One region of the Stenotrophomonas pigmentata genome, then DNA from elsewhere that is predicted to be linked to it. Evidence: riboswitches for the same ligand, from Rfam matches in the RefSeq annotation. Region 1 holds a riboswitch; the other holds the start of a gene.
What was found. Region 1 has a riboswitch for cobalamin ahead of btuB (TonB-dependent vitamin B12 receptor). Riboswitches for the same ligand answer to the same signal wherever they lie in the genome.
Positions count from the first base shown of each region.

Region 2: it holds a riboswitch for cobalamin, as region 1 does, so the genes downstream of both, Q5Z11_RS01330 (ribonucleoside-diphosphate reductase subunit alpha) here and btuB (TonB-dependent vitamin B12 receptor) in region 1, are expected to answer to the same signal.

Region 1 covers NZ_CP130832.1:827,006-832,042, forward strand. Annotated here, with positions in the region: gene Q5Z11_RS03695 (TonB-dependent receptor domain-containing protein) at 1-66, shown strand, start outside; gene btuB (TonB-dependent vitamin B12 receptor) at 169-2,040, opposite strand; cobalamin riboswitch at 2,156-2,392, opposite strand; gene cobT (nicotinate-nucleotide--dimethylbenzimidazole phosphoribosyltransferase) at 2,677-3,747, shown strand; gene Q5Z11_RS03710 (histidine phosphatase family protein) at 3,744-4,331, shown strand; gene cobS (adenosylcobinamide-GDP ribazoletransferase) at 4,328-5,037, shown strand, end outside.
Region 2 covers NZ_CP130832.1:336,146-341,182, reverse strand. Annotated here, with positions in the region: gene Q5Z11_RS01335 (ribonucleotide-diphosphate reductase subunit beta) at 1-700, opposite strand, end outside; gene Q5Z11_RS01330 (ribonucleoside-diphosphate reductase subunit alpha) at 846-3,155, opposite strand; cobalamin riboswitch at 3,427-3,643, opposite strand; gene Q5Z11_RS01325 (DUF2884 family protein) at 3,914-4,723, shown strand; gene Q5Z11_RS01320 (VWA domain-containing protein) at 4,880-5,037, opposite strand, start outside.

The sequences.
Region 1 (5,037 bases):
TACCAGGCCGCGGTGTATGACGTGCTTGGCCGCACCTTCAACATCGGTCTGCGCATGAAGCTCTGACGATCTTCGCTGGGTGCAAAAGAACAGGGCCGACGGAATGACCGTCGGCCCTGTTTGTTTTCAGCCTGATGGAAACCGCAGCGACGCTGCGGTTTCGCCGACTCAGTTGGCCTTGCTGTTGTAACGCAGGGTCAGCTGGTACTCGCGGCCCGGCTGGTTGTACCAGGCGACGGTTTCGTACTCGCGGTCGAACACGTTGGCGGCCTTGGCCTGCAGGCTCCATGCATCGTTGATGGCGTACTCGACACGCACGTCAACGGTGCCGTAGCCAGCCAGACGCACGCTGTTGGCAGCGTTGTCGAAGCGGTGGCCGCTGCCTGCAGCGGTTACGCCCAGGCGCAGCGGGCCGAAGCTCTTGTCCACGTCCAGACGACCGCTGGTGCGCGCGCGGCGGGCCAGCAGGTTGTCATAGGTGGCAGCGCCGGAGGTGTGGTCGCGCGGGTCGGTGAAGCTGGCCTGGGCGTTGATGTCGAAGCCGGCCAGCGACAGGTAGCCGGTCAGCTCGGCGCCGCGGATGCGGGCTTCGGCAACGTTGACCAGGTCGAAGTTGCTGTCATAGCCGATCAGCTGGTCGACGCGGGTTTCATAGGCGTTGAAGGTCCAGTTCCAGTTGTCGGCGTACTGCGCGATGCCGAGGTTCAGGCTCTTGGATTCTTCCGGCTTCAGGTTCGGGTTGCTGAAGCCCGGGTAGTACAGGTCGTTGAAGGTCGGTGCCTTGAAGCCGGTGCCGGCGCTGGCGGTCAGGCGGAAGCCGTTACCGAAGGCAAAGCCGTAACCCAGGCTGCCGGTGGTGTGGTTGCCGAACTGCTCGTTGTCGTCATTGCGCACGCTGGCCTGCAGCGAGTGCGCGCCGAACTGGCCCTGGTACTCGGCAAACACGCCAAGGTTGTCGCGCTGGTCGATGTCGAAAGCGGTGGAGCTGGTGACCTTGTCGTTCTGCCAATCGGCACCGGCGGTGATCTGCTGGCCTTCGGCGATGGTGAAGTCGCCCTGCACGCTGGCGGTGTCGCGGCGGGTATCGAAGGCGCTGGCGAAGCTGCGGGTGCCGGTGCTGGCATCAGCGAAGTAGTTGTCGGCTTCGTCGCGGTTGCGGCCAACCTGCGCGCTCAGGTTGAAGCGCTCCGATGCAGCCCAGGCGAGCTTGGCGCCGAAGACCTGCTGGCGGTTGTCGGCTTCGTTGCCGCCGAAGATGCTGCCGTCGTATTCGTTGAAGCTGTCGGCGTTGAGCACATGGCCTTCCAGGCTCAGCGTGTCGGTCAGGGCGTAGCCACCGCGCACGTTGATGGAGGTGTTGCGGTAGCCATCGCGGTCCGGCTCATCGGCGAAGCAGCCAGCGCCCCAGCCAGCGGCGGTGCCGCGGCAGGCGTTGATGCCGTCGGTTTCCTGGTAGCCGCCCTGGGCCGAGATCCAGCCGCGCTCACCGCGGTTGCTGAAGCCGGCGCTGACCTGACGCAGGTTGTTGCTGCCGGCGGTGATCGCCAGGTTCTGCTGCAGGCCCTTGCCAGCGTTGCGGGTGAAGATCTGGATCACGCCGCCGATGGCCTCGGAGCCGTACAGGCTCGAACGCGGGCCACGCACGATCTCAACGCGCTCGATCTGGTCGACCGGCAGGTCCTGCAGTGCGGCCATGCCGCTGGTGGCGGAAGCAACGCGCACGCCGTCGACCAGCACCAGCACCTGGTTGGAGTTGCTGCCACGCAGGAACAGCGAGGTGATCTTGCCGTTGCCGCCCTGGTTGGCGAAGTCCAGGCCAGCGCGGCCGCGCAGCAGGTCCTGCAGCGAGTTGGCCTGGCTGTGGTCGATCTGCGCACGGTCGATGACCTGCACCGGCACTACGCTGTTCTCGATGGAGACCGGGGTACGGGTCGCGGTGACGGTGACGTCGTCCAGCTCGGTCGGTGCATTCTGCGCGGCGGCAACGCCCGGCAGTGCGAGGGCAAGGGCGAGCGAAAGAGAGTGGTAAGACAGTTTCATGGAAGCTCCTGGGCCTGCACGCTCCCGCGCAGGCGGATGGGGAAGGCTGCCAGAAGAGGGAGAAGACGGAGGCGGCGCACACGGCGCTACAGCCGCCGCCATGCCCTCCGCATCGCAACCAGTCGGCTTTCGGGCCGGTCTCCGGACTCGCAGGCGAGGCGGCATGTGCCGCTTCCGTCCAGGCGCCTTCCCGTGTCGAGCACAGTGGCGGTATGCCTGGTCTTGTCCTGCTTACCGTTGCGGGGGCAGCGCCGGAATGGCGACATGCTGGAGATCCAGCAATGCGCGGCACCGGCTTCCCGTTTCAACCGACCGGCAATGCCGGGCGGTCACCTGAAAGTGCGCGCATTCTAAGCCATTGCTGTCAGCGCTGCCGGAACGGGCGGCAACGGCCGGCATAGCGCAGTGTCTGCAAGCGCGGCTCAACCTAGCCCGGGCAAGCGTCAGCGCGCCCGGGGAGCTCATAACGCTGCAGGCCTGCACCGGTGTCGCAATCTCGTTCCCCGGGTGCGCTGTGCTTATCCGGGCTACGGTTGTGCGCTTGTTGCGGCTGACTGCTGGCTGGCGGCGCCGCCCTGCGCAGCGCTGTTGCTGAATGGCTAGAATGCGCGCTGCAAACGCAGTATCGGAAGTGTCGTGACAGAAACATGGTACGGGCAGGCCTGCGGCCAGCCTTCGCAGGAATACCGGCAGCGCGCCCTGCTGCGCCAGCGCCAGTTGACCAAGCCGGAAGGCGCCCTGGGCCGCCTGGAGGCGCTGGCGGTGGAACTGGCCGCGCTGCAGGGCGTGGATCAACCCGCGGCGCTACGTGTGCCGGTGATTGTGTTTGCTGGCGACCATGGCGTCACCGCGCAAGGCGTATCGGCTTACCCGGCCGAAGTGACGGTGCAGATGCTGCACAACTTCGCCGCTGGTGGCGCCGCCATTGCAGTGCTCGCACGCGAGCTTGGCTTGCCGCTGCATGTCTGGGATGTGGGCAGCCGCGCCACCGCCGCGATTGCCGGAGTGGTCAGCGCCAAAACGCTGCATGGCACGGCGGATTTCAGCACCGGTCCGGCGATGTCGGTCGAGGATCTGGAGGCTGCGTTCGATGCGGGTCGCCGCGCGGTGGAAGCTGCCTGTGCCGACGGCGCGGATCTGCTGGTGCTCGGCGAGATGGGCATCGGCAACACCACCGCTGCCAGCGCCGTGGCTGCCGCGCTTGGCGAGATGTCACTCGATCAGTTGGTTGGTGCTGGCACCGGGCTGGACGCGGTGCGCATGGTGCAGAAAAAGAACCTGATCGCACGTGCGTTGAGCCTGCATGGCGAAGCGATCAGCACCGCCGAATCTCCCGGCTGCGCGGCATTGCAGCGGGTCGGTGGCTTGGAGATCGCGGCGCTGGGCGCGGCGATGATCGCCGCCGCGCAGCGCCGTATTCCGGTGTTGGTGGATGGCTTCATCGTCTCTGCGGCGGCATTGGCGGCAGTGCGCATCAACCCGAGCCTGCGGCCGTGGCTGCTGTTCTCGCACCAGTCGGCTGAGCGCGGTCATATCCGCCTGCTGGAAACCCTGCAGGCGCAGCCGCTGCTGTCATTGGACCTGCGCCTGGGCGAAGGCTCCGGTGCCGCGCTGGCCTTGCCGCTGGTACGCATGGCCTGTGCCCTGCACAACAGCATGGCCACGTTCGCCGAAGCGGCCGTTGCCGATCGCGGTGGTGGCCGATGATTCTCGATCTCATGCGGCACGCCTCCACTGGACGTGCCGGTCATCTGGACGGACGCACCGATCCGCCCTTGATCGATGGCGCGATGGACACCTTGCACCGCTGCCATGCCGGCATTGGCTGGAGCCGGGTGATCACCTCGCCGCGTCGGCGCGCGCTGGATACCGCGCATGCATTGGTGGCCGGCAGCAACCAGTTCTGCGAGATCCACCCGGATTGGGCCGAGCTCGATTTCGGCGATTGGGACGGACTGCATTTCGATGAAGTTCCTGCCGAACAGCTTGCTGGCTTCTACAGCGAACCGCACGATGTGGTGCCGCCCAATGGCGAATCCTGGCAGCAGTTCCAGGCGCGTGTGGAAGCGCAGCTGCATCGTCTGGTGGACGAAGATGATGGTGATGGTCAACCGGTGCTGGTGGTCAGCCATGCCGGTGTATTGCGGCTGGTGGTGTCGCGGGTTTGTGGGATGAGCCTGTCCTCGCTGTGGGCGATGCGCATCGATTACGGCACCCGTGTACGCCTGCGCGTGGAGCGCGGCGAAGACGGCCAGTTGTGGGGTGAACTGCTGGAGTTGCGACAACCATGATTGGACGCCGCCTGATCCTTGCCATCCAGTTCCTGACCCGGTTGCCGACGCCACAGGTGCGCGACTTCCGCCAGGAAGATCTGAGCAGGTCAGCGGTGTACTACCCCTTGGTTGGCGCCATCATCGGCGTGCTGCTGGCACTGCCGCTGTATGGCCTGTCGGATCGGCCATGGCTGGCAGGTGCGCTGACCTTGTTGATGTGGGTATGGGTGACTGGCGCCTTGCATCTGGATGGCCTCGGCGATGTCGCCGATGCTTTCGGTGCGGCGCATCGCAATCCGCAGCGCTTCCTGGAAGTACTCAAGGACCCGCATATGGGCGTGTTCGGCGTGGTGACGCTGATCATGCAGCTGCTGCTGAAGTTCGTGCTGCTGACCGAGCTTGCGGTAGGCCCGTTGTGGTTCGGCATCGTGTTGGTGCCGGCATGGGCGCGCTGGGGCACCTTGTGGTGGAGCCAACGCATACCCTCGCTGCATGGCGATGGTATGGGTGAGCGTTTCTCCTGGCAGCTGCGACCGTCAGCGATGTGGTTGTGGGCGGCCTTGTTGGCTGCTATCAGCGTGTTGTTCGCGTGGCCGTTGTTGCTGGCACTGCTGCTGGTGCCGCTGGTTGCGCTGTGGTGGAAGCGCAAGCTTGGTGGCATCTCCGGCGATGGCCTGGGTGCAAGCGTCGAAGTGGTGGAGACGCTGCTGATGCTCGCCTTGGT
Region 2 (5,037 bases), 490 kb from region 1:
GTTCTTCGGCGCGGATCTTGCGCACGCACTCGAACGCGAACTCCATGTGGCAGCTCTCGTCGCGGAACACCCAGTTGGTGCCCGAGGCCAGGCCCGGCAGCAGGCCGCGCGAACGGAAGTAGTACACATAGGCAAACGCAGCGAAGAAGAACAGGCCTTCGATGCAGGCAGCGAAGCAGATCTGGTTGAGCAGGAACTGGCGACGGTCGTCGCGGGTTTCCAGGCGCTTGGTTTCCTGCAGCGCATCGATCCACTTGAAGCAGAACGCAGCCTTCTTCTTGATCGAGTCGATGTTCTCCACCGCGGCGAAGGCCTTGAAGCGCTCTTCCGGATCCGGCAGGTAGTTGTCCAGCAGGGTCAGGTAGAACTGCACGTGCAGCGCTTCTTCGTACAGCTGGCGCGACAGGTACATGCGCGCTTCCGGCGCATTGAGGTGCTGGTACAGGTTCAGCACCAGGTTGTTCGACACGATCGAGTCGCCGGTGGCGAAAAACGCGACCAGGCGATGGATCAGGTGCTGATCGGCCGGCGACATCTTCTGGTGCAGGTCGGTGATGTCGATCTGGAAATTGATCTCCTCCACCGTCCAGGTGTTCTTGATGGCGTTGCGGTACATCTCGTAGAAGTCCGGGTAACGCATCGGACGCAGGGTCAGCTCGAAACCGGGATCGAGCAGCATTTGACGGGGGGAATCGGACATGTTGGATCTCCTTTCCCTTCTCCCTGCGGGAGAAGGTGGCGCGTAGCGCCGGATGAGGGTTGGTTCCTGGGGGTTGGCGCTACGTGCTTTCAAGAGCGCCCTCACCCCAACCCCTCTCCCGCAGGCGGGAGAGGGGCTTTGAGCTTTACTGGCAGGCTTCGCAGGCTTCCGGGTTTTCCAGCGAGCAGGCCACGGCTTCCACCGGGGTGTAGCTGCTGACCGTGGTCTTGGCGATCTTGGTAGCCGGACGCGAACGCAGGTAATACGTGGTCTTGATGCCCTGCTTCCAGGCGTACATGTACATGGACGACATCGCGCCGATGTTCGGGCTTTCCATGAACAGGTTGAGCGAGGCCGACTGGTCGATATAGGCACCACGTGCAGCTGCCATGTCGATCAGCGAACGCATCGGCAGTTCCCATGCGGTGCGGTAGATGTGGCGCAGGGTTTCCGGGATCTGCTGCAGGCTCTGGATGGAACCGTCGGCCAGCTTGATCGCATCGCGCACTTCCGGCGTCCACAGGCCCAGCTGCTTCAGCTCGGCAACCAGGTGGCGGTTGATCTGCAGGAAGTCGCCGGACAGGGTTTCGCGCTTGAACAGGTTGGACACCTGCGGCTCGACGCACTCGTAGCAACCGGCGATGGAAGCGATGGTCGCGGTCGGCGCGATCGCGATGATCAGCGAGTTGCGCAGGCCGTGCTGCTTGATGCGCTCACGCAGTGCGTCCCAACGCTCGACGTCGTCCGGCACCACGTTCCAGGCATCGAACTGCAGCTCGCCGTGGGCGGCGCGGGTGTCGTTGAACGAGGGGTGCTTGCCGCGTTCCTGGGCCAGTTCGCAGGACACTTCCAGCGCGTGGAAATAGATGGTCTCGGCGATCTTGGTCGACAGCGTACGTGCTTCGGCGGAGTCGAAGGCCAGGCGCTTGCGGAAGAACACGTCCTGCAGGCCCATGCAGCCCAGGCCGACCGGACGCCAGCGCAGGTTGCCGCGGCGGGCGGTTTCGATCGGGTAGAAGTTCAGGTCGATGACGCGGTCAAGCTGGCGCACGGCCAGGCGCACGGTCTCGGCCAGCTTCTCGAAATCGAAATCGCCATGTGCGTCGAGGTGGTTGCCGAGATTGATCGAGCCCAGGTTGCAGACCGCGGTCTCGTCGTTGGAGGTGATCTCCAGGATCTCGGTGCACAGGTTGGACAGGTGGATCACGTTGCCGGCGCGCAGGGTCTGGTTGCTGGCCAGGTTGCACTTGTCCTTGAACGTCATCCAACCGTTGCCGGTCTCGGCCAGGGTGCGCATCATCCGCGAGTACAGCTTGCGTGCCGACACGGTCTTGCGTGCCTTGCCCTGGGTTTCGGCCTGCACATAGGCCTGCTCGAAGGCCGGACCGAACAGGTCGGTCAGCTCCGGCACCACGCGCGGATCGAACAGCGACCATTCCTGGTCGGCTTCGACACGCTGCATGAACAGGTCCGGCACCCAGTTGGCCAGGTTGAGGTTGTGCGTGCGGCGCGCGTCATCACCGGCGTTGTCACGCAGCTCGAGGAAGTCCTCGATGTCAGCGTGCCAAGTTTCCAGGTAGACGCAGGCCGCACCCTTGCGCTTGCCGCCCTGGTTGACCGCAGCCACCGAGGAATCCAGCGTCTTCAGCCACGGCACGATGCCGTTGGAGTGGCCATTGGTCGACTTGATCAGCGAGCCGCGCGAACGCACGCGAGTATAGCTGACGCCGATGCCACCACTGAACTTGGACAGCTGGGCGATGTCGGCATAGCGGTCGTAGATGGATTCCAGCGAATCCTGCGGCGAGTCCAGCAGGAAGCACGAGGACAGCTGCTCGTGGCTGGTGCCGGCGTTGAACAGGGTCGGGCTGGACGGCAGGTAGTCCAGGCTGCCCAGGCGCTGGTACAGCGCCAGTGCCTCGGGCACGTCCTCGCTCAGCGCGCTGGCGATACGCAGGAAGAACTGCTGCGGGGTTTCGATGACCTTGCGCGAATGCGGATGCCGCAGCAGGTAGCGGTCATACATGGTGCGCAGGCCGAAGTAATCGAAGTTCAGGTCATAGGACGGATCGATCGCGTCGTTGAGCTTGCGTGCATTGACCTGCACGAAGTTGAGCAGGCGGTCGTTGATCAGGCCCACTTCGTGGCCACGGCCAACCGACTGCGAGAACGCATGGATTTCCTGGCCGGAGACTTCCTTGCCGATGAAGTTGGCCAGCAGGCGTGCGGCCAGGCGGCCGTATTCGGGCTCTTCGCCGATCAGCAGGGCGGCGGTACGGATCGACAGCTCGTCCAGTTCCTGGGTGCTGGCACCGTTGTACAGGCCGGAGATGGTGCGCGTGGCAACCCGCATCGGGTCCACCGCGTGCAGGCCTTCGCAGCAACGCTGGATGGCGCGGACGATCTTGTTGAGGTCTACCGGCTCGGTGCTGCCATTGCGCTTGGTCACGCTCATGGCGGTGGCGGTCGGCGGCGGGGTCAGTTCAAAACCGGCTTCAGCCGGAGCGACGTCAGTATGAGTGGCAGTCACGACGATGGTGTCCTTGCAAACGTTATGCACGCAGCTCCTGCCCGCGCAGGAAGCAGAGCCGGTACGGAGCAGCGAGCATGGAAGGACGGCGTCGCAGCAGCCGCGACAGCGCACGACCCAGGGTCGGCAGCAGCCACGGCACCACGTCACCAGCCGTCTTCCCCTCGAAGACACCGCAGCCGGCACCACGCGGTGTGCATCGCGTGGCTGTCGGCAGGTCTTCGGACTCATGGGCAGGAAGGCGGGGGCCTTCTCCTACTCCGCCGCTTCCCAAGGCCTGTGCCTCAGTGCTGTTGGCGGGGTCGTTCCCAATTACCGCTGCGGGGCAGTGCCGGACTAGCCTTGAAGGCATCACCGGCTTCCCTATTAATCCGACGGAAAATTCCGCCAGAACCGACGGAGCACAAGATAGTGGGGGTGTATTACAGGGTCAACACCAAATCTAGTATTTCTTTGCCAAGCCTTGTGGCACAAGGCTTGGACTGTCTGGCGCCCGGACCGGACACCGGAACCTGCTCGAACGGCATGCGCAGTCAAGCCTTTTGCAGAGTTTTTTTGTAGGAAAACCACCTGACTTGATAACGTAAATTTCTGATGAAATTTCGGGACGTGACTTCCGGCCGGCGCAGCCCTTGCCGCGAGCGGCCAAGCTGGCGACATCCTCCTGCCACGAGCTCGCCGCCATGCGCCTGCTGCCCATCGCCACTTCGCTTGCCCTGCTGCTGCCGCTGGCCGCCCAGGCAGGCACGGTCAAGGCGCCGGAGCTGTCTGCCGACCAGTGCGGTGTGTCCACCGACTACAACGTGCTGGTCGACGGCGGCGGTATCTGGTTGCGTCGCGATACGCTGCCGATGCGCGAGATCGTGTTCCATGACGGCCAGCTGAGCATCGACAACCGGATGCAGACGGTCTCAGCGGAAGATGCACAACGGCTGCGCGCACTGGAGGATGGCGTGCGCCGGCTGATGCCGGCGGTGACCGGCATCGCCAAGGAATCTGTCGGCATCAGCTTCGACACCCTGGATGCGGTCTACGAAGCCCTGACCGGCGACGCCAACTCACGCAAGGTCCGCAAGCTGCGCAAGGAAGCCGAACGCTTCGTCGATACCACCATCGGCCGCGGCCGCTGGGAGCAGGACTTGTTCGACGAAGGCTTCGAGTCGCGGGTGGAAGCGGCTGCCGAGAATTTGAGCGGCTCGATCGCTCGCAGTGTGCTGTGGGCGGTGTTCACCGGCGGCGAGAAACGACTAGAACGACGCACCGACAAACTCGACGCCGAACTGGAGCAGCGGCTGCAGGGCCGCACCATCGCTTTGGAGCAGCACGCACGTTCCTTGTGCGCGCAGGTGCAGGCGTTGGACCTCTTGCAGCAGGCATTGGAGTTCCGTCTTGATGGCCAGCCGCTGCAGATGATGCAGGTGAGCGGTGATAGCGCGAAGATGGCGGCGCGCGAGCAAGGCCAGGACGACAGCATTCCGTTACCAGCACGGTAAAACCCGCTCTTGGTAGTGCCGAGCCATGCTCGGCAGAGGCATTACCGGTAAAGCCCATGCCGAGCATGGCTCGGCACTACAGGACCCGGCTTTGGCCACAAAAGCCTCCCCCTCCCCAACCCTCCCCTTGGCTTCGCCAAAGGGAGGGAGCACAGCTCAGCCCTTCGGCAACTGCGCCAGCTCCTCGCGCACCAGCTTCACCACCAGCTTGTCCAGGGTGTCGACCGAATAGTTCTCCACCTCATGCACGGTCTCGCTACCCGGCCCGCTGGAGGGATCACTGGCATCCTTGTAGGTCAGGAAGATGAAACGCC